DNA from 2 places in the Vibrio coralinecrosis genome. Region 2 is predicted to be linked to the other one. Evidence: riboswitches for the same ligand, from Rfam matches in the RefSeq annotation. Region 2 holds a riboswitch; the other holds the start of a gene.
The links. Region 2 has a riboswitch for lysine ahead of lysC (lysine-sensitive aspartokinase 3). Riboswitches for the same ligand answer to the same signal wherever they lie in the genome.
Positions count from the first base shown of each region.

Region 1: another riboswitch for lysine. It lies ahead of CTT30_RS05030 (Na+/H+ antiporter NhaC family protein); the one in region 2 lies ahead of lysC (lysine-sensitive aspartokinase 3).

Region 1 is NZ_CP024627.1:1,092,160-1,102,848, reverse strand. Features, by position in the region: gene hisD (histidinol dehydrogenase) at 1-368, opposite strand, end outside; gene hisG (ATP phosphoribosyltransferase) at 374-1,270, opposite strand; His leader region at 1,311-1,446, opposite strand; gene CTT30_RS05030 (Na+/H+ antiporter NhaC family protein) at 1,622-3,223, opposite strand; lysine riboswitch at 3,339-3,521, opposite strand; gene CTT30_RS05025 (H-NS family histone-like protein) at 4,128-4,535, shown strand; gene CTT30_RS05020 (inosine/guanosine kinase) at 4,628-5,932, opposite strand; gene CTT30_RS05015 (hypothetical protein) at 6,140-6,409, opposite strand; gene mnmA (tRNA 2-thiouridine(34) synthase MnmA) at 6,603-7,724, shown strand; gene hflD (high frequency lysogenization protein HflD) at 7,751-8,368, shown strand; gene purB (adenylosuccinate lyase) at 8,518-9,888, shown strand; gene CTT30_RS04995 (DUF3833 domain-containing protein) at 9,973-10,509, opposite strand; gene CTT30_RS04990 (chalcone isomerase family protein) at 10,511-10,689, opposite strand, start outside.
Region 2 is NZ_CP024627.1:2,908,249-2,918,937, reverse strand. Features, by position in the region: gene murA (UDP-N-acetylglucosamine 1-carboxyvinyltransferase) at 1-623, shown strand, start outside; gene CTT30_RS13700 (1-acylglycerol-3-phosphate O-acyltransferase) at 736-1,476, shown strand; gene yjgA (ribosome biogenesis factor YjgA) at 1,551-2,078, opposite strand; gene pmbA (metalloprotease PmbA) at 2,187-3,530, shown strand; gene lysC (lysine-sensitive aspartokinase 3) at 3,610-4,962, opposite strand; lysine riboswitch at 5,053-5,230, opposite strand; gene CTT30_RS13680 (pyridoxal-phosphate-dependent aminotransferase family protein) at 5,450-6,571, shown strand; gene arcA (arginine deiminase) at 6,632-7,852, opposite strand; gene rraB (ribonuclease E inhibitor RraB) at 8,418-8,831, shown strand; gene CTT30_RS13665 (glycosyl hydrolase 2 galactose-binding domain-containing protein) at 8,965-9,765, shown strand; gene CTT30_RS13660 (DUF2061 domain-containing protein) at 9,770-10,162, opposite strand; gene CTT30_RS13655 (universal stress protein) at 10,307-10,689, opposite strand, start outside.

The DNA of each region.
Region 1 (10,689 bases), 1.5 Mb from region 2:
TTTTGGATTGGACGCGTGACCTGTTCACAAAGCACACCCGGTTGAGTTTCTACTTTGATAGGTTGTGGCTTCTGCGCTTTGTGAAACTTAGAGATGTTGGCATAAGCTTGCTCCAGTGCGTTCTTCATTTTTTCAGAAAGACGTGCTGACGCTTCCTCAATCTCTTGAGCCGATACACGAATGGATTCCGGCTTCACGCGATCAAACTTCTCAGTTAATTCAAGCAGGGCTGAATCGCCCTCACTACGAACTTTCGCGATAACGTCAGAAACCGCAGCAGTGATGTTTGCACCCTCTGCAATTGCAGGACGTTCTAGAATCGAGTCTTGCTGAGATTCACTCAGCGATTGCCATACGACGGTTCTCATTGCGGTTACTCCATCATTTTGTCAATTGGTAGCACTAGGATTGAGCTTGCGCCCAGCTCTTTCAGCTGTTCCATGGTTTCCCAGAACAGGTTTTCAGTACTGACCAAATGAACCGCAACTTTTTGCTTGTCGGCAGACAGAGGTAATACAGTAGGGTCTTCAGCGCCCGGAAGTAGTGCCTTGATTTGGCCTAGCTTCTCAGCAGGTGCATGTAGCATGATGTATTTAGATTCTTTCGCTTGCTGTACGCCTTGCATACGAGTCAGGAGTTTCTCGATTAACGCCACCTTGTCCGCATCGAATTCACCGGTGCGTTGAATCAGTGTCGCTTTTGACTTGAAGATGATTTCTGCTTCTTTGAGGCCGTTCGCTTCCAGTGTTGCCCCCGTAGACACTAAGTCAGCGATCGCATCTGCAAGACCAGCGCGAGGGGCAACTTCTACTGAGCCTGTCAGCATACATGTTGAGAATGGGACACCCGCTTCATCCATGTAAGCTTTTAGCAACTGTGGGTATGTAGTTGCGATGCGCTTACCAGCAAGGTCTTGAGGGCCGTTGTACTCTTCGTCTTTGTCAATTGCGATAGACAAACGGCAGCCACCGAAATCAAGTCGACGAAGTTGGATAAATTCCGATGGTTCGCCCAATGCTTTACGGTCGAGGCGAACTTCTTCTAATTCATTTTCACCAATAAAGCCTAGGTCAACGACACCATCCATAATCAGACCCGGAATATCGTCGTCACGAACCAAAAGTAAATCAATTGGCATATTTTCAGAGTGAACGACAAGGCGCTCACCCATAACGTTGAATTTAACGCCACACTTTTTAAGTAGAGCTTGGCTCTCTTTACTGAGGCGACCTTTCTTTTGGATTGCGATTCTCAGGCGTTGTGTTTGCATTGCTTTTATCCCTGTGCAAATTAATTCTTAAATCGTTAAAACTAAAAAACCCTCGGAAGAGTAGTCTCCCGAGGGTTCTAAATCTTGTAGTTTGCGATTTCTGCCTCCGGGAGTTTCCTGTCCCCCGGGTATGCGTACATCTCCCGAAAGACTAGACTGGGTGATGATGGTGATGAATGTTCATTACAAAATTACGCATACTTATAAGCTCTTCAGTTCGCTTGCTTGATAACCACACTAACCAAGGAAAAACTATTTTTCAACTAAAAATTAAAGATTTTTAAAATTTGTATTAGACAAATAAAAAAGGAGCTTTCGCTCCCTTTTAAGTTCTTTATTGAGTTCAATTCATTAAGCGTTATGACAGCTTGCTATCTTGGCTCTTGAAAGAATTGACAACAATACACAAACGCCAAAGAAGGCAACGGCTGAAGCGGCAAATGAAATTCCTACGGAAGCCGTCATCCCCAATGTGATAAAACCAATACAAGATACAGCAGCCACTGAAAGCGCATAAGGTAACTGGGTCGCTACATGATCAATATGGTTACAACGAGCCCCTGTTGAAGATAGAATCGTCGTATCAGAAATTGGCGAGCAGTGGTCACCAAATACTGAACCAGCTAATACAGCACTTAGCATAGGCAACATCAAAGCAAGATCCGTTGCGCCAGCCATATCACCGGCAATTGGAAGCATGATGCCAAATGTCCCCCATGACGTACCGGTAGAAAATGCCATAAGGCCAGAGAGTAGGAATAGAATAACTGGCAGCCAATTTGGATTTATATTACCTTGCGCCAATGTCGACAGGTATTTACCCGTATTCATATCACCAATCACTGAGCCAATAGTCCAAGCAAAAACTAAGATCAAAATGGCACCAAACATTGATTTTGCACCAATCCATAGTGTGCGTGTGATCTCGCTTACCGCAATACCTTGCTTAAATACCGTAAACAGTGCGATAGCTAAACCAACAAGGCCACCATAAATTAACGAGGTGCCTACATCGGTGTTTTCAAAGGCACCTAGAATATTAAATGCCTTGCCATCAGCAGCCAAAGCTTGACCGCCGGTGTATAACATAGAAGCAATGGTCGCAACAATCAGGAATACGATCGGTAAAACCAAGTCTGAAACTTTACCGCCTTCGCTCTCTTGAATATCTAACTCTTCATTGATTTCATGAGCTTCCTGTGAATCATTCGCTTGCTCTTTCTCAAAACCATGGCCTTGTGAGGCCGCAATTTCGTGATTACGCATTTTACCAATATCAAGGCCAAACCAAGCAACGGCAAACACCATCAGCAATGCAAATACCGCATAGAAGTTCATTGGAATAAGACGCACATATGCGCCAAGAGCGGAATACTCAGTAATGCCATGTGAAACGAGAATGCCACCAATAATCGTCATGATATACGCGCCCCAGCTTGATGCAGGCATAATCACACACATTGGTGCTGCTGTTGAGTCTAAGATGTAAGCCAATTTAGCTCGAGACACATAGAAGCGGTCTGTGACAGGACGAGAAATCGCACCAACGGCTAGGCTGTTAAAATAGTCATCAACAAAAATAAATACGCCTAGAAAAGCCGCGAGTAATTTGGAACCACGTTTACTTTTAACGCGCGATTGCGCCCATTCGGCGAAAGCACGGGTACCACCCGATAACGTCAGTAACGCCGTCATCATACCAAGTAAAAGTAGGAAACCAACGATACTCATATTCCATGTATTAATACCGCCGTCTTCAATGAAGACACTCGATACCGTTGAGCCTACATAGCTGAGTGTATTACCCAGAGAGTAATCGTTAAGAAGGACAGCGCCCAAAGTGATACCCACACCTAAAGACACCAGTACACGACGAGTAATAATCGCCAAACTCAGTGCAACCAATGGAGGTAGCAAAGAAATCGGAGATGTTGCAAAATCAATTAAATTCATGATCTTCAAAAACCAGTAATCAATGGTTAGAGATCTACTGCAGATAAATTGAAAGAAATGAGTATCAAACAATTTATGTTGAACTAAGCGAAAGGGAAGCGAAAACTCCACCCTGCCCTACAGTAGCGCTCCATAGTTTTACAAAATTATAGACTATGGCAGTGTTACCCCTTTCGAGTGTAACCCCAGCAAGCACCGTTGATATGAATACTCACTTCGGCAAAACAACCTTTCATATCTGTTCATTGGCATCACCCCAACAAATACTACTGATTTATTTCGCACCTCTACCGCGACAGTTGATATTTTAAACTACTGAAAAACAATTTTAACAACAATTTAACCAACACATCGCATTAGGTGGCGCCCATTGTACTGATCGAAAGCCCCATTGCAATACATCTTACCCAATTAAGCATTAATGATTTTTCTTCTTCTGTGCATAAAGTTTCTGCTCATACCATTTAAGCTCAACTAATATCATAATGGGCGAGCGATGACCCTTCCTATTTATTCATCAACTCGGTCTTTTCGATGTACATCTTCGATTACGCTCGTAAAGTGAAGAAAAAAATCAGCATTTAGTGAGAAAAAATATGAATTAAAGAAGATTTGTTACTATCTTGATAATGTCATGACAAAAGGATAATCCAACTTATTTTTATGATATAAAATAAATATCATTAGTGTATGAAACTTATCCTCTATCAGTATTGTCAAAATCACAAAACCAACGATATTCTATGCAACAAGAATTCATCAGTTAATAAGAAAGGTCTCATTACTCTAATCCTTAGGCGATTAATTAATAGTTTTTATAACAATTTAACTGGAAAATATTGTATTGCGAATAATACGGGTTTAATATTTATTTCATCGGCTCCTTAATTAAGTGGGAAATTACATGTCGGAACTAACAAAAACTCTATTAAACATTCGTAGCCTACGAGCATTTGCGCGTGAGCTTACCTTGGAACAACTAGAGGAAGCTCTAGACAAATTATCAACTGTTGTAGCTGAACGAAAAGAAGCGGAAGAAGCAGAGCGTGAAGCCAAAGCAGCACAAGAAGCAAAATTGGCAGATATTGCTGAGCAAATTAAGCAACTAGGTCTAGATAAAGACATGGTTATTTCAGCTCTAGCAGGTGAAGCTACTGGTAAACAGAAATCAAAACGCGCTCCACGCCCAGCAAAATACAAATATGTAGATGCTAACGGCGAAGAAAAAACATGGACAGGTCAAGGTCGTACACCTTCAGCAATCCAAGAACAGCTAGATGCAGGTAAATCACTTGATGACTTCCTGATCTAATTGAAATTTATAGAAGTGTTTTTAATAAACACTTTTGTATTGTAAAAAAAACCTCGCTATGCGAGGTTTTTTTGTAATTAATTATTACTGAATTAACGTTCCCAATATGCTTCTTCTAAACTATCTTCACGCTCTGGCAAGCCTCGTGATAGGCGTGGTGAATGCTGAACTAAAACCTCATAACTAGCACGATTCGAATATTTGCAAACCTGAGAGAATGACGAATATGTCAAGAATGTATGTGCATGCTTACTTGAATTAGGCACATTTTCTTTATGGTATTTATTCGCAGCCATATCATGCAATAACGCGGACAATGCTGCATCACCTGCCCCATTAGTATTTTTAATTTTTTCTGGCCCCCCCATGTAAGGTGAAATATGCGAATACACCTTAATTGGGTTCTCACAGGCCGCTTTCGCTGCTGGACGACTAAATTCAAAACGATTAAATTCAGCAATACTACCTGGAAGTAATGGTAGAGAAGTCTGACGCTTGGCCGCTTCCTCAGTATAACCTGCCATAAATAGACCCACAGGACCGGCGGTACAGAGAACCAAATCTACCCACTCCAATGTCTTATCTGACGCCGCTAACGGATCGGACTCACCGGTTAACGCCTCAGCTTCATCCTCATTCATTGCTACGACGCTAACGTGGTCACGCAAAAAGTCTTGCCAGAATACAGGATCATCTTGAATCACAAATTTCGTTCCGAGAGTAAGAACGACTGGCACATTGTATTTCTTCGCATATTCAATGGCTTTCATCGTCGCTTCCGGCATTGGATCACCTTCTTTGCAACGCACTAAATAGGCGGTTAATACTAAAGCAGAGGCATTCTCGAAAATCGTTTCAGGAATACTACTTGGATGTAATTGATTCATCTGACCTTCGCTAATAGCAAACGTCCTTTCACCATCATCAGAAATGAGAGCAAAACACCGACCAATTGCACCATCAACACCTTGAAGGTAATTCAAATCCATCCGGCTTGAAGTGTTGCATAAATAGCGAAAGCCGTAACTTCCGATCTTAATATCTTGGCTCATGACACCCAAAAGTGTTGAACGATCATCGGCCAGAACAGAATAGTTATGAAGTGTATTACCGATCGTCCCACCAGCATATTCATTGGTGATGAGGGCATTATCTTTCAACTCATTATAAAGCGCTTCTGCAGTAGCATCATCTATGACTAATGAGTGACCTTTACTCAGCTTGTATTTCTCAATAAGCTCCGAGCTTACTTTCGCTTCAATATCGACCAAAGTTTGGTCAATACCAATAATGTGCGTGCTGGACATTTTCTTGCTTTCTTGAGATTGACTCACTAAAGGGTCACGCGCATGCACAGGAAAATAGTGCTTAGATTTTCGTTGGCCAGGAAACTTCATAACAAATATTCTGAGTAAGGGATGAAAGGATGCCGGATTCTACCTCGCACTACCTAACGCGGCAATAACTGGAATTATAGCAAACGTTTGCCACTAAAATTTAATCTTGATGTAATAAATAAGAGGGACTCATAAAACCCTTCAAGGGTCTGTATGAAAAATATGCCAGCTCTATTTGAGTGGCACATTGGGTACCTAAATGGAGGCTTATTCGCCTTCCATAAACCCTATATCGGGGAGCCTGTCTAAGTGCTCAGAGTAGCGCTTTAAGTTGAATTTACCCTCGTTTTTCATGACATCAAATATTTCAATCGAAACAGCACAAGCCATCATCGCTATGGCTTCGTCTTTTGGTGTTCCCGTCATCATCAATCGCATTAGCGTTTCTTTAACCTTCAGCGGCTTACCATCTTCAAGCTGATTTTCAACAATCTCAATCAGCTCTGCTTCCGACATGAATTGGTTATCATCACTCATGTTTACACCTTGTTTAACTTGAATTTCGTCAACTATGCCATATATAGGCTGTCTATAGTCATAAAATCGTAGATTTCAGTTACGTGCGAGTAAAATTGCAGCAAAATCGAAGTGTGAGTTCGATCTCGGAACTGTCACCTCGAAACGCTTTCTGTTAAGATCTGCCTCCAGTTAAATTGTGTGGTGTTTAGTAATGTCTGAGAACTGTACTGACAACAGTAAAAAGAAAGTTATCGTCGGCATGTCTGGCGGTGTCGACTCATCCGTTTCCGCGTATCTTCTGAAACAACAGGGCTATCAGGTCGAAGGACTGTTCATGAAGAACTGGGAGGAAGACGATAACGAAGAATACTGTACTGCTGCAGAAGATTTGGCTGACGCTCAAGCCGTTTGTGACAAGCTAGGTATTCATCTGCACACCATCAACTTTGCTGCAGAGTACTGGGACAACGTTTTTGAATACTTTTTGGCAGAATACAAAGCTGGCCGCACCCCTAACCCAGATATCCTTTGTAACAAAGAAATCAAGTTCAAAGCTTTTCTTGAATTCGCCGATGAAGTGCTCGATGCCGACTACATCGCAATGGGTCACTACGTACGCCGTACTTTCCCTGAAAACGGCGAAAAACCTCAAATGCTTCGTGGCCTTGATGGTAATAAAGATCAAAGCTATTTCTTGTACACACTCAGCAGTGAGCAAATCGCTCGCAGTCTTTTCCCTGTCGGTGAACTAGAAAAGCCTGAAGTACGTCGTATTGCAGAAGAGCAAGATTTGATTACCGCTAAGAAAAAAGACTCAACCGGAATCTGCTTCATCGGTGAGCGTAAATTCACCGACTTCTTGTCACGCTATTTACCGGCACAACCAGGTAAGATCGAAACACCGGAAGGTAAAGTGATCGGTGAGCACCAAGGTCTGATGTATCACACTTTGGGACAACGTAAAGGCCTGCATATTGGTGGCCAGAAAGGTGGTGGCGGCAATGAAGATCCTTGGTACGTTGCTGATAAAGATTTAAAGCGTAACGTACTTATCGCAGTTCAAGGCGCTGATCATCCATTACTAAAGTCTCAAGGGCTAATTGCCTCTCAACTACACTGGGTAGACCGTGAAGTCATCAAAGCACCTGTTCAGTGCAGCGTGAAAACGCGTTACCGTCAGACAGATATTCCATGTACTCTCATCCCTATTGATGATGAAACGATCAAAGTAATCTTCGACGATCCCCAGGTCGCCGTGACTCCTGGTCAGTCAGCGGTATTTTATAAAGACGATGTCTGCTTAGGTGGCGGCATCATTGAAGAACGAATTTAATTCAACGCATTTAGGAGTATTACTACGTGGCTAACGCACTTTACGATCGCACCATCGCATTTGCAGGAATTTGCCAAGCTGTCGCTCTGGTTCAACAGGTCGCGAAAAATGGTCACTGTGACTCTGATGCGTTTGAAACGTCACTAAAAGCGATCCTCAACATTAACCCAAGCAACACCGTTAGTGTTTATGGTCGTGAGTCGGATTTAAAGCTAGGACTTGAGTGCCTAGTAAAAGGCATTGATAGTACCCCTACTGGTAGTGAAATTACTCGCTACATTATTAGCCTGATGGCGTTAGAACGTAAGCTGAGTGGCCGTAACGATGCAATGTCTCAACTTGGTGATCGTATCCAGATGATCGAAAGACAGCTTGATCACTTTGAGTTGCTTGACGACCAAATGATCAGCAACTTGGCCAGTATCTATCTCGATGTCATTAGCCCAATTGGTCCTAGAATCCAAGTCACTGGTACCCCTTCTGTCCTACAGCAGACAGGTAACCAGCACAAGGTTAGAGCATTGCTGCTATCGGGTATTCGAAGCGCAGTGCTTTGGCGTCAAGTCGGAGGCAAGCGCCGTCACCTTATCTTTGGGCGTAAGAAGATGGTTGAACAAGCTCAAATCCTACTCGCCAGAATGTAAGACTTAATCATACCGCTCGCGTCACGACGCGAGCGTATTTTTTCTACCAGAACAAACCCAAAGCAAACGTTTGCGCAATGTGCGTGACAATTGCGTAAGTTATTGGTATAAAGCTCACGAAATTTAGACACTCAATTCAGGAGAACATCATGGAACTGTCAGCATTGACTGCTGTTTCGCCAGTAGACGGCCGTTACGGAAGTAAGACCATTGCACTTCGCAGCATTTTTAGCGAGTTCGGCCTTCTAAAGTACCGCTCTATCGTTGAAATTCGTTGGTTGCAAAAGCTAGCAGCCACTGATGCAATCAAAGAAGTACCAGCTTTCAGTGCAGAAGCAAACCAGTTCCTTGATGAGTTAGCAGCAAACTTCTCGGAAGAGGACGCAGCGCGCATCAAAGAAATCGAACGTACCACTAACCACGACGTTAAAGCGGTTGAGTATTTTCTAAAAGAGAAAGTAGCTGGTATTCCTGAGCTTCACGCGGTAAACGAGTTCATCCACTTTGCATGTACATCAGAAGACATCAACAACACGTCTCACGCTCTAATGCTGAAAGAAGCTCGTGACGAAGTGATTCTTCCTGAAATCAAAAACATCATAGATGCTATTAAAGCACTTGCTGTTGAATACCGTGACATCCCTCTTTTATCACGTACACACGGCCAGCCTGCTTCTCCATCTACTATGGGTAAAGAAATGGCGAACGTGGCGTACCGTATGGAGCGTCAATACAAGCAGATCGCTAACGTTGAAATCCTAGGTAAGATCAACGGTGCTGTAGGTAACTACAACGCTCACCTTTCTGCTTACCCAGAAGTAGATTGGCACCAATTCTCTGAAGAGTTTATCACTGAGTCTCTAGGCGTGACTTGGAACCCGTACACAACCCAAATCGAACCGCACGATTACATCGCTGAACTATTCGATGCTGTTGCACGCTTCAACACTATCCTAATCGACTTCGACCGTGACATTTGGGGCTACATTGCACTGGGTCACTTCAAACAGAAAACGATCGCCGGTGAGATCGGCTCATCCACAATGCCTCACAAAGTTAACCCAATCGACTTTGAAAACTCAGAAGGCAACCTTGGTCTTGCAAACGCGGTATTCGGCCACCTAGCACAAAAACTGCCTATCTCTCGCTGGCAGCGTGACCTAACTGACTCTACGGTTCTTCGTAACCTAGGTGTAGGTGTTGGCTACGCGATCATCGCATACACTTCTACTCTGAAAGGTATCAGCAAGCTAGAAGTTAACCGTGAAGCACTGCTTGCAGAGCTAGACCAAAACTGGGAAGTTCTTGCAGAACCAGTACAAACAGTAATGCGTCGCTACGGTATCGAAAAACCATACGAGAAGCTAAAAGAGCTAACTCGTGGTAAGCGTGTAGATGGCGAAGCAATGCGTCACTTTATCGATGGTCTTGAGCTTCCTGAGCACGAGAAAGCACGTCTGAAAGAGATGACGCCAGCTAACTACATCGGTCAAGCGATTGAATTGACAGATAAGCTGTAATAGAACACGGTATAAAAACAACAGGGTTGACGTAACAACGTCAACCCTTTCTTTTTGACTCCCAATTACCTGAAAGCTATCGAGTTAATTCGGTGTCCGTTTTTGAAAGAACAAAGTGATTTGACCGACTTCAACACCCAACTTACGAATACTGGTGATATTAAATACATGTCGATCGTCCTGTCTGAATAACCAATCATCAAAAGTGACCTTCACCTTTGAATCATCAAGGGTCAGCTCAAAGTCGTATACCCAGTGGAGCGCATTACCTACTTCTTTACCTTGTGCAATACCCAATATATCCCCCGCTTCCCCCTCATAAGTGCTGTCACTTAATCGCTTAATTTTCCAAATTCTCTGGTCAAGCTCACCATCATCAAACACAAAATCTTCAACGAGAGTTATGGTATCTCCATTAATAGTGCCAACGATGTCAACCTTAAAACGGCGCTGCTGTTTATTGGTATAATCTTGAACCATTCCCCAAGCGGTCACTTCACCATCAAAGTACTCAAATAGATTAAAAGCTGGCGTACTTCCTTTATATTCAGAAACTTCTGTCGAACAGCCGATAAGTATCGTTAAAAGTACACCGATGATGGCCGTTTTCATTTTTCGCATGCTACTTAGCTCCAATTAAGTCTTGTCTAAGCTTTGGGTATTGCGTTTGAGGAGATAGCCAGATCGCAAGAAACGCGTCATTGAGCTTCGGATCCGTAATCGATCCAATCCACTGATTTTTTTCTTGATGAGAAGAAAAGTAGAAACGTCCTTTATCACCATCGGATACGTAGGTCAGTT
Region 2 (10,689 bases):
CTATTGAAGGGGTTGAACGCCTTGGTGGTGGTCAACACGCTGTTGTGGCTGATCGCATTGAGACGGGCACTTTCCTTGTTGCTGCTGCTGTTTCTGGCGGTAAAGTTGTGTGTCGAAATACTAAGGCTCAACTCCTTGAAGCTGTGTTGGCTAAGCTGGAAGAAGCTGGTGCGAAAGTTGAGACAGGCGAAGACTGGATTTCCGTTGACATGACAGATCGCGAGCTGAAAGCGGTGACTGTGCGCACGGCGCCACACCCAGGCTTTCCTACGGATATGCAGGCTCAGTTCACTCTGCTTAACTTGATGGCCAAAGGTGGCGGTGTTATTACCGAGACCATTTTTGAAAATCGCTTTATGCATGTACCTGAATTAATGCGTATGGGCGCTAAAGCTGAAATTGAAGGCAACACTGTGATTTGTGGTGATGTCGAAGAACTCAGCGGCGCGCAGGTGATGGCTACTGACTTACGTGCTTCTGCGAGCTTGGTGATCGCAGGCTGTATTGCAAACGGTGAGACGATTGTTGATCGTATTTATCACATCGATCGTGGCTACGATAAAATTGAAGATAAATTGTCGGCTCTTGGGGCCAATATAGAGCGTTTTCGTGACTCTCACTAACCTCAGCTAACATTTGTAAGCCGAAACGAGAGTTTCGGCTTTTTTATGGGTGCTAGATAAGTTAGAGTCATGGGCAAATTTTAATGACTATTTTGTTCTTGGAGAACAACCAATGATTGCACTACTACGTGTATTCGCTGTCGCGATTTTTGCAATTGTGATGTTTGTGTTCGGTTGTGGCTACTGTTTATTGAGCCCACGTAACCCGAAACATGTCTTCACCTTTGGACGCTTGTTCGGCAAGATGTCGCGTGTTTTCGGCATTACACTTGAGTTGCGTTTACCTGAAGACGCATACAAACGCGGACAGCATATTTATATTGCTAACCACCAGAACAATTGGGATTTGTTTACCGTTTCTTCTGCAGTGACGCCAAAAGTCGTCACGGTAGGTAAAAAGAGCTTAGCGTGGATGCCCCTGTTTGGTCAGCTTTACTGGCTGACAGGTAACATTCTGATTGATCGTGCTAACCGCTCTAAAGCGAAAGGGACGATTGATCAAGTTGTGGATAGTATGAATCAAAGTGACGTATCAGTCTGGATGTTTCCTGAAGGAACGCGCTCACGTGGACGTGGTTTACTGCCTTTTAAAACTGGGGCTTTCCATGCTGCGATTGGCGCTAAACTTCCGATTATTCCGATTGTGTGTAGTTCGACGGATGGATTGAAGCTCAATCGTTGGAACAACGGGCATGTCATTGTTGAGATGTTACCGCCAATTAGTACTGAAAGTTATGGAAAAGAAAATATCCGTGAGCTTGCGACGCTGTGCCGAGAGCAGATGAAAGACAAGCTGGAGTCGCTAGATAAGGAAGTTGCCATGCTCAATCAGCAAGCAGGTATCAAAGTCTAACCGAGCTAAAAATTGTTGAAATGGCCTCAGTCAACGTGTCTGAGGCCATTTTTCTTTTACTCTAAGGCTGGTTCTTAAAGTTCTTCGTCGTTAAGCTCTTTTAGCACTTGGAAGATTTCGCGAAATGCTTTAGCAGGTTTACCGGCTTTCTTTTCTTTCGCTGCCTGACGAGCTAACTGACGTAAACGCTGGCGATCCGCTTGTGGGTATAGCTCCATCACGTCTGCAATCGCCTCATCGCCTTGTTCAACGATTCGGTCACGCAACTGTTCTAGCTTGTGTAGTGCAGCGGTTGCTTGTGAGTGTTTATTACGTACCTTGTCCAGCGCAGCTTGAAGCGGCTCTGGATCTTCGAAGCGCATCAGCTTGCCAATATATTGCAACTGACGACGACGCGCTTCATTTTTAAAGCGTTGTGCGTCTTTAATTGCTTCTGCAAGATCTTCACTTAACGGGAATTTTTCTAACACCGAAGGTTTAAGACTGGCGAGTTCCTCACCCAGTTTTTGTAACTCTTCCATGTCACGTTTCATTTCGGTTTTACTTACCCAAATGATTTCCTCTTCTTCTTCCCATGGCGCTTTTTGATTTTTTCTGGCCATCTTTCTGCCTTAATTTGAACATCTATTTCTCTATTTTAACAAGAATCATGGGGAGAAAGCGAAATTCTTGTTATTCTAGGCATATCAGACCTTAAGCATGAAGAAGATATGGACGTAAGACAGCAAGTCGCTCAGCAACGTGTTGAGCTTGAGGCCGCCGTTGCGAAAGCACTGGAAATGGCCGCGGAAAAATCTGATGGCGCTGAAGTCGCGATCACCAAGACGACAGGCCTGAGTGTATCGACACGTATGTGCGAAGTCGAAAATGTTGAATTTAACAGCGATGGCGCGCTAGGCATTACCGTTTACCGAGGTCAGCGCAAAGGCAGTGCGTCTACCTCCGATCTCAGTGAAAAAGCCATTCAACAAACGGTGATGGCTGCATTGGATATTGCTCACTACACTTCTGAAGACCCATGCGCAGGCCCTGCTCCTAAAGAGTTGATGGTGCAAGATATTCCAGATCTTGACTTGTTTCACCCTGATACGCCTGACCCCGATCATGCTGCAGAGATTGCGATTGCTGCTGAGCAAAAAGCGTTATCCTTCAGTGACAAAATCAAACAAAGCGATGGCGCCAGCTACGACAGCCACTATGGCTTGAAGGTCTATGGCAACAGCCACGGTTTGCTTGCTAGCTATGCCTCCAGCCGACACAGTACCAGCTGTTGTGTTATTGGGCAGGGTGAAAGTGGCGTAATGGAGCGTGACTACAGCTATACAGTAGCACGCCATAAAGATGACCTTTGGACACCTGAGTCAGTCGGCTTGAAAGCGGCGGAGAAAACCATCAGTCGTCTTGATGCGCAAAAGCTCAAGACAGGCAAATACCCTGTGATGTTCGCAGCCGATGTAGCAACGGGTTTACTTGGACACCTGGTGATGGCAATCAGTGGCGGTAACCTGTATCGCAAGTCGTCATTCTTACTTGATCATCTCGGTCAGCAGGTACTGCCAGACTGGTTTAATATTTCTGAAAAACCTCATGTTCTACGCGGTTTAGCGTCGAGCCCATTTGATAGCGAAGGTGTTACAACCCAAGATCGTGAAATCATTACCGACGGTGTGCTCGCGACATACCTATTAACCAGCTATGCCGCGCGTAAAATGGATATGGCGCCAACGGGTCACGCTGGTGGTATTCATAACTGGTTCGTTCAATCGACGGGGCAAGACTTTGAGCAGATGCTTAAAGAACTGGGAACGGGCTTCCTTGTCACCGAAGTGATGGGGCAGGGCGTGAATATCGTCACCGGTGATTACTCACGAGGAGCGGCAGGCTTCTGGGTAGAGAATGGTCAAATCCAATATCCTGTTTCTGAAGTGACAATCGCCAGCAACCTGAAAGATATGTTTAATCAGATTGTCGCGGTTGGTAATGATGTTGAAACCCGCTCACAAATCCAGACGGGTTCGATTCTGATTGAGTCGATGAAAGTGGCGGGTGAGTAACATTCTCGGTTTTACCACTGATACAAATTGAAAGGGTTGGCGTTTTAGCGCCAACCCTTTTTTGTTCTCTGCTCTATTATTACTTCTCAAACAATTCAGTGTGCAGCTTCTGAATCGCTAGCTTTGCGTCTGACTCATCAACTAAGAAACACAGGTTGTGAGGGCTTGCGCCATAGCAGATCATTCTCATGTTAAACTCTTCTAATGTTCCAAATACTTGTTTTGCATAACCTTTGCTCTCACTCATATTGTTGCCAATCAGCGCGACCAGACACAGGTTATGTTCTACTTCAACCGTACACAGCTCTTCCAGCTCAAGACGTGCAGCTTCAGGTAACTGAGGAGCACCACCAGATGTGTCGGTTTGGTCAAGCGTTAGACTGACACTGATCTCTGAAGTGGTAATCAAATCTACCGAAATCTTGTGCTTCGCCAGAATTTCAAATACTTTGGCCAGGAAGCCGTAAGCATGGAACATCTGCGCGCTGCGCAGCGTCACCATGGTCTGGTTACATCGTAAAGCCAGAGCACGGAAGAGAGGTGAGCTCTCGACTTGATGGCGAATCCACGTGCCGCCTTTTTCGGGTTGCTTTGATGAACCGACAAAGACTGGAATATCATGGCGAAGAGCAGGAATTAGCGTCGAAGGGTGAAGGATCTTGGCGCCAAAATTGGCCATTTCAGAGGCTTCACTGAAGCTGATCTCAGAGATAGGTGATGCTTTTGGGGCAATACGTGGGTCAGTGGTATAAATGCCCGGTACATCGGTCCAAATCTCCAGCCCCTGCGCTTCAACCGCTTCGGCAATAAGTGCGGCACTGTAATCGCTGCCACCTCGACCGAGTGTCGTGGTATTGCCATCTGCATCGGCACCGATAAAGCCTTGAGTTACCACAACCTGTTGTTGGCATAACGGGATAAGCAATGCTTGCGCTTGTTGACGAATAGTGGCCAGTTCCGGTTCTGCTTTACCAAAATTATCATCTGTGCGTAGTACGTCACGAATATCAAAGCGTACCGCATTGATACCACGTTCCCTCATTAACTGGGCCAACAGGTGTGTAGACATCAGTTCACCACAGGCGACAAGGTGATCCGTCAGCTTAGTACTTGACTGAATCGAAGCAGCTTCTGCCAAACTTGTGACGGTATCTAGAATAGAGTAGACCTCGCTGGCTGCTTGAGTTGCATCTTCTAGTTGATTGAGTACCGCATCATGAATACTGGCGAGTTTGGTTAGAATCGCACTGCGCTCTGTCTGATCTTGAACTCCATTCGCGAGTTCGACTAATAAGTTTGTCACGCCTGAACAGGCACTGCTGACGACTAACTTTGTGTTTGGGTTTTGCTCAATGATCGCAGCACAGCGACTCATGGCTTCAAAGTTAGCGACACTGGTTCCACCAAATTTAGCAACGTTAAAATTGCCCACGGCATTTCTCCCACAACTTCCTGAAAGTAAATTAGTAATCCTTGCTTGAAGAGAGAATGAGCGTATTGAGAGGTTTTATTGTGTAAGGTTTACCTCAGAAGCTCTTCATCAGACGGAGCTGATGACAGTTGATGGGAGTCAACCCAAGTCAACCGACAGATCAAAACCACAACGTTGATCTACCTCGGCACTACTCCCCCTCAGTGATTTGTATCGGAGTTGTGGCTCCACAAAACACCTACCTGGGTAGTGCTCCTCTTCTGCAAAATGCATGTATATGGCGGCATAAAAATTCACCATATATTCTGCATTGAACGTTTTTATGTGACCTTTGTCAATGGGAAGTTGGTTCTTTCTTCCCCTTGTGAATTAACAAACTTGTGACAGTGGTTTGACCTGAGCTCTTATGGTCAATTGCCGCATGTAGTGATTTGTTTTAATGTAAAGACAAATCAATAAAGAGCAGATCAGTTTCAAGGAGCGAACAATGACTATTCAAAGCTTTATCCCCCCTCATCGTATTCTTATGGGCCCAGGCCCTTCGGATATTTCTCCTCAAGTTCTACAGGCTTTGAGTCGTCCAACAGTGGGCCACCTTGACCCGCTATTTATCAAGATGATGGATGAGTTAAAACAGCTACTTAAGTACGCCTTTCAGACTGAAAATGAATTCACTATTGCGGTTTCTGCACCGGGCAGTGCAGGTATGGAAACCTGTTTTGTTAACCTGATTGAACCGGGTGAGAAGGTAATCGTTTGTCGCAATGGCGTATTTGGCGAGCGTATGCGCGAAAATGTAGTTCGAGCGGGCGGTGTTGCTGTGGTGGTTGATGATGAGTGGGGCACTCCTGTCTCGGTCGATAAAGTTGAGCAAGCACTGAAAGAGAATCCAGATGCGAAGATCCTGTCATTCGTTCACGCAGAAACATCGACAGGCGCATGCAGCGATGCTGAAGCACTAGGTAAACTTGCAAAAGCGCACGGTGTGCTAACAATAGTTGATGCCGTGACTTCTTTAGGTGGTGTACCACTGAAAGTTGATGAATGGCAGCTAGATGCGGTGTATTCAGGCAGCCAGAAATGTCTATCTTGTGTCCCTGGCTTATCACCAGTGACCTTTTCTCCTCTTGCCATTGAAAAGATTCAGGCACGTAAAACTCCTGTCCAGAGTTGGTTCTTAGATCAGAGTTTAGTGCTGGGCTATTGGAGTGGGGAAGGCAAGCGTAGTTACCATCATACAGCGCCAGTAAATAGCCTGTATGCGCTGCATGAATCTCTATTAATCCTTAAGAATGAAGGATTAGAGAATGCTTGGCAGCGTCATAGTGATATGCATGAAAAGCTGAAGTTGGGCCTCGAAAAGTTAGGTTTTGAGTTCGTTGTGGCAGCAGAATCACGTTTGCCTCAGCTCAATGCGGTCTACATTCCTCAAGGCGTCGATGATGCAGGGGTTCGCAACCATTTACTGGAAAACTACAATCTCGAAATTGGTGCAGGTTTGGGGGCATTAGCGGGTAAGGCATGGCGTATCGGTATTATGGGCTACGGTGCCCGAGCTGAAAATGTTGCACTCTGTTTGAGAGCGCTGGAAGAGTCATTAACGCAGTAACTGCTTAAACAATAAAAGGGTTGATGTTTTGACATCAACCCTTTTTAGTTTCTCTCGGCTCTAAATATCGTCACGCTCAATCGGACAGCTCATACAACGAGCACCACCGCGACCGCGGCCAAGTTCATTACCCGGAATGGTCAGGACTTCGATACCTGCTTTGTCGTACTTCTCGTTGGTGTAAACGTTACGCTCATAACCGATAACCACGCCAGGCTTAACCGTCAAGACGTTATTCGCATCGTTCCACTGCTCTCGCTCAGCTTCGTAGTTGTCACCGCCAGTTGTGATGATCTTTAGGTAATCAACCCCCAGCGCTTCTTCGATAGCATGCGTATAGCTAGGTACCTGTTCTACCTTCATCTCATTGTCACCTTTCGGCGTCAGACGCCAAGTATCCAAATCTTTACGCATGATCTCTGGATAAACCGAGAAAGTGTCCACATCCATGTGCGTCATGACGGTATCTAAGTGCATGCATGAACGGTGCTTGGGCAGGTCAATGGCAATAACTTCTTTCGCCTGACCGTTTTTGAACAGGTTGGCTGCGAGGTTTTCTACACCTTGCGCTGTAGTACGCTCAGACATTCCCACTAGGACTGCACCTTTACCGATAACCAGTACGTCTCCACCTTCGATATTGGCATTGTCATAGTGTAGATCTTCATCACCAAAGTATTTGATGAAGTCTTGCCCTGCAAAGACTGGGTGCCAGCGATAAATGGCACGTAAGTGGTTGGTTTCACGCTGACGAGCGGGTTTCATCATAGGATTGAGTGACACACCGCCGTAGACCCAACATGAAGTGTCTCGGGTGAAAAGATGATTGGGCAGAGGTTCAATCACAAAGTCTAGCGGTCGATGCATTCTTGGTAGCATCGAAGAGGATTGGATTGGTAATTCCGAATATGCTAAACCGCCGAGTAACACAGTTGCTAGGTGCTCATTATCCATATCAGACAGATAATGGCGAAGATCACGAGCGAATGTCGGACCATAACGGAAATCAGAAATTTGCGTATCAAGCAGCCACTCTTTAGCTTCTTTTACAGCCAAAGTTTCGACTAATAGATCGTGAAGAAGCAGAACTTCGACACCTTGATTTGTCAGCGTTTGTGCAAACTGATCATGTTCTTCACCTGCAGCTTCGACAGCAAGAACATCGTCAAACAGTAGCTCATGGCAGTTTGAAGGGGTAAGGTGGGTTAGTGCTCGTTCTGGTCGAGCTAACAATACACGTCTTAACTGGCCTACTTCTGAGCCTACGTACAACTTACTCATTTTGCATCCTTACAATAATATCCAGTGCGTATTTATGACAAGGTTGTTATCAAGATGCAAGTGATAATGTTGGTTTCAATAACTGCTTTTTATTATTTTTGTGGTTTTTAATTTTATTAACTCGGTTATTTTTGTGGTTTTTATCTAAAGAGATGGGGTGGATTAGATAAGCGAACCAATGCGTTACTATGCGCCTTATGACATTGATGAACTTGAGAGAAAAAAACACAATTCAGCATAGCTATTCACAACTACGATATAACTTGGTTTGAAGATATATTTCTATGCAGTTACTGCCATTCTGAAGATATGCAGAGATGAAAAATAAAAACTCAATCTTTCAGGTTGTCGCTAGGCAGTCAGCGCGGCAGATAATTCTGAATCTCTCCGATGATAAAAAAATGTTAACTTTTCCATCTTGTGAACTTGATCATTTGCGATCTTTAATCTGTTTACCACTTAAGGTGAGGATCTTCATGGATTGCGGCTAGTAATTTCACTGGATCCATGCGATATTCCGTTGCGGTAAATTACGATCAATGTTGTCACTATCTGGAGCTGACTTATGTCTCATGAAGACGAATATCTATCTGTTGAAGAATTAATTGAGATTCAAAAGGAAGAGACTCGCGATATCATTCAAGCCTTGCGTGAAGATGGTAGTGATCCAGATGCATTGTATGAAATTGAGCACCACCTGTTTGCTGAAGACTTCGATACACTGGAAAAAGCCGTGGTAGAGGCATTCAAGATGGGCTTTGAAGTATTAGAAGCTGAAGAAACAGAAGATGAAGACGGTAATAAATTGTTGTGCTGCGACGCAACGATGGAATCGGCACTTGATGCTGAGGCGATTGATGCTCAAGTAGAGAAGCTGATTCACCTTGCTGAGAAATACGACATCATCTATGACGGGTGGGGCACTTACTATGAAGGTGAAGATGCCTTATACCCTGAAGAAGACGGAGATGACGAGTAATCTCTCGTCATAAGAAAAAACCAGCGTGAGGCTGGTTTTTTTGTACCTAAATTCGAGAGTACTTAGGTATCTTTCACTATATTGATTCTTTATAATCACCCAAACTTGATCTAGCTCAATTTATAAGGGAAACATGCAGCTATCACTCGCAGGTTTATGGCAAATTTCGCCGTTAACAAATTTCTCGATTCCTCAGGATGACATCACTTTTCCCGCTCCATTAAGCGCTAAACTCCCAGACCTTCTTTCGGAAGCTGCCATTGCAGAGCAGGAGTGGCACTTGATGCATGATATTGAAGTTGATGAGGCGATGCTGGCGTTCCCTGCCGTTGACTTGGTGCTCGGTGGCGTAGATTACCATGCTGAAGTTCGACTCAATGGTGTCGCGCTGTTTGATTGTGATGGCTCGCAAGCAGAATATAAGAAAGATATTCGACCTTATATGCAGCTTGGTCGGAATCGGTTTGAGATATTATTTCTCGAAGAGGAAGAGGGGCTGTTATTTGAGGAAGACAGTTTAGAACTTTGCCCCTTAGGGGCACAAACCTACCAGAAGTTTGACTCTCGAATGGGGATTTGGAAAGAGCCTTATTTACAGTTTATTCGCCATGTACGGCTCGAGCATGTTGTGACTGAGCAGATATGGCACCATGGGGGAGGCTGTGAATTTATGGTAGATCTGCACTACAAAACTTATGCGTCTGGGTTGGTTTCTGCATCCGTGAAATTTAATGGTATGACGTATCATATCCCCATTGATGTGAGAAATGATCATGTCAGCGCCTTATTTCAGGTAGAAGCTCCGATTTATTTCAACGCAAGCCAACCTGATCCCGAAGAGCTTTATCAATTGGAAGTGATGCTCGATGGCCAATGTCAAAAATTTAATATTGGCCTGAGTGAAGACCTCTGCGTGACGCATTTTCCAATTTAGTCTTTCAAGCGCGGGCTATGTGCTGTGAAAACAGAGAAGTTTGTCTGTGCTGCCAGACTCGCTCATGGAAGTAATAGGCAAGCGTATTAATACTTGGTTCTATCGTTGCCATGACTCCTCCGACTAACCAGCTCCCTGTTAAAAGATAAGCCACACTGAAGGCAACGCTGAAGTGTACAACAGCAAAGCTGGTGGTCTTCAGTGTGGTAGCACTCTGATGTTTTTTTAAGCGAGGTGAGGTGTGCCAGACTTGTTCATGAAAATAAAACGCAACAGTATTCACCATAGGCTCGATCATGGCAATTAAACTGCCGATCAAGATATCCCCCGTCAATAGATATGCGACAGTGAACGCGATAGTGAAATGAAGAGCGGCAAAAGTGAGTGTCTTTTTCATGATGTCATCCAGTCTTTGGTGTTGATAGGATCATTATTGATAATTATTTTCATTAAAGGAACTCGATTGAAACTATAATATCAATCGTTAATAACTATTAAAAAAGGCGCTCAATTGAGCGCCTTTTGTCTTTATTCAGTTAACTTAGCCGTGCGGTTTGACCACCAAAATATTGATAGGGGAGTTCTGAACCACTTTACTGGCGACGGAACCTAATACTACCTTATCCAGTTTAGAACGCTTATGGCTTGGCATCACAATCAGGTCTGCACCGAGCTTTTCCGCGTAGTCGAGAATCGTGGCGTACGCTTTGCCTTCAGCTACATGTGTTTTATAAACGACTTCTTCTGGAATATGCTGGACTGCGAACTGTTTCAGCTGGTTTTCAACGTCATTTTTCATTTTTGTTGCGGCATCCTTTGGAAAATAGGTCGCAACCATAGACATGTGAATGCCTGGTAATACGTTCAGAAGATGAACTTGAGCCTTGGAGTACTTGGCATGCCAGACAGCCAGTTCAAGTGCTT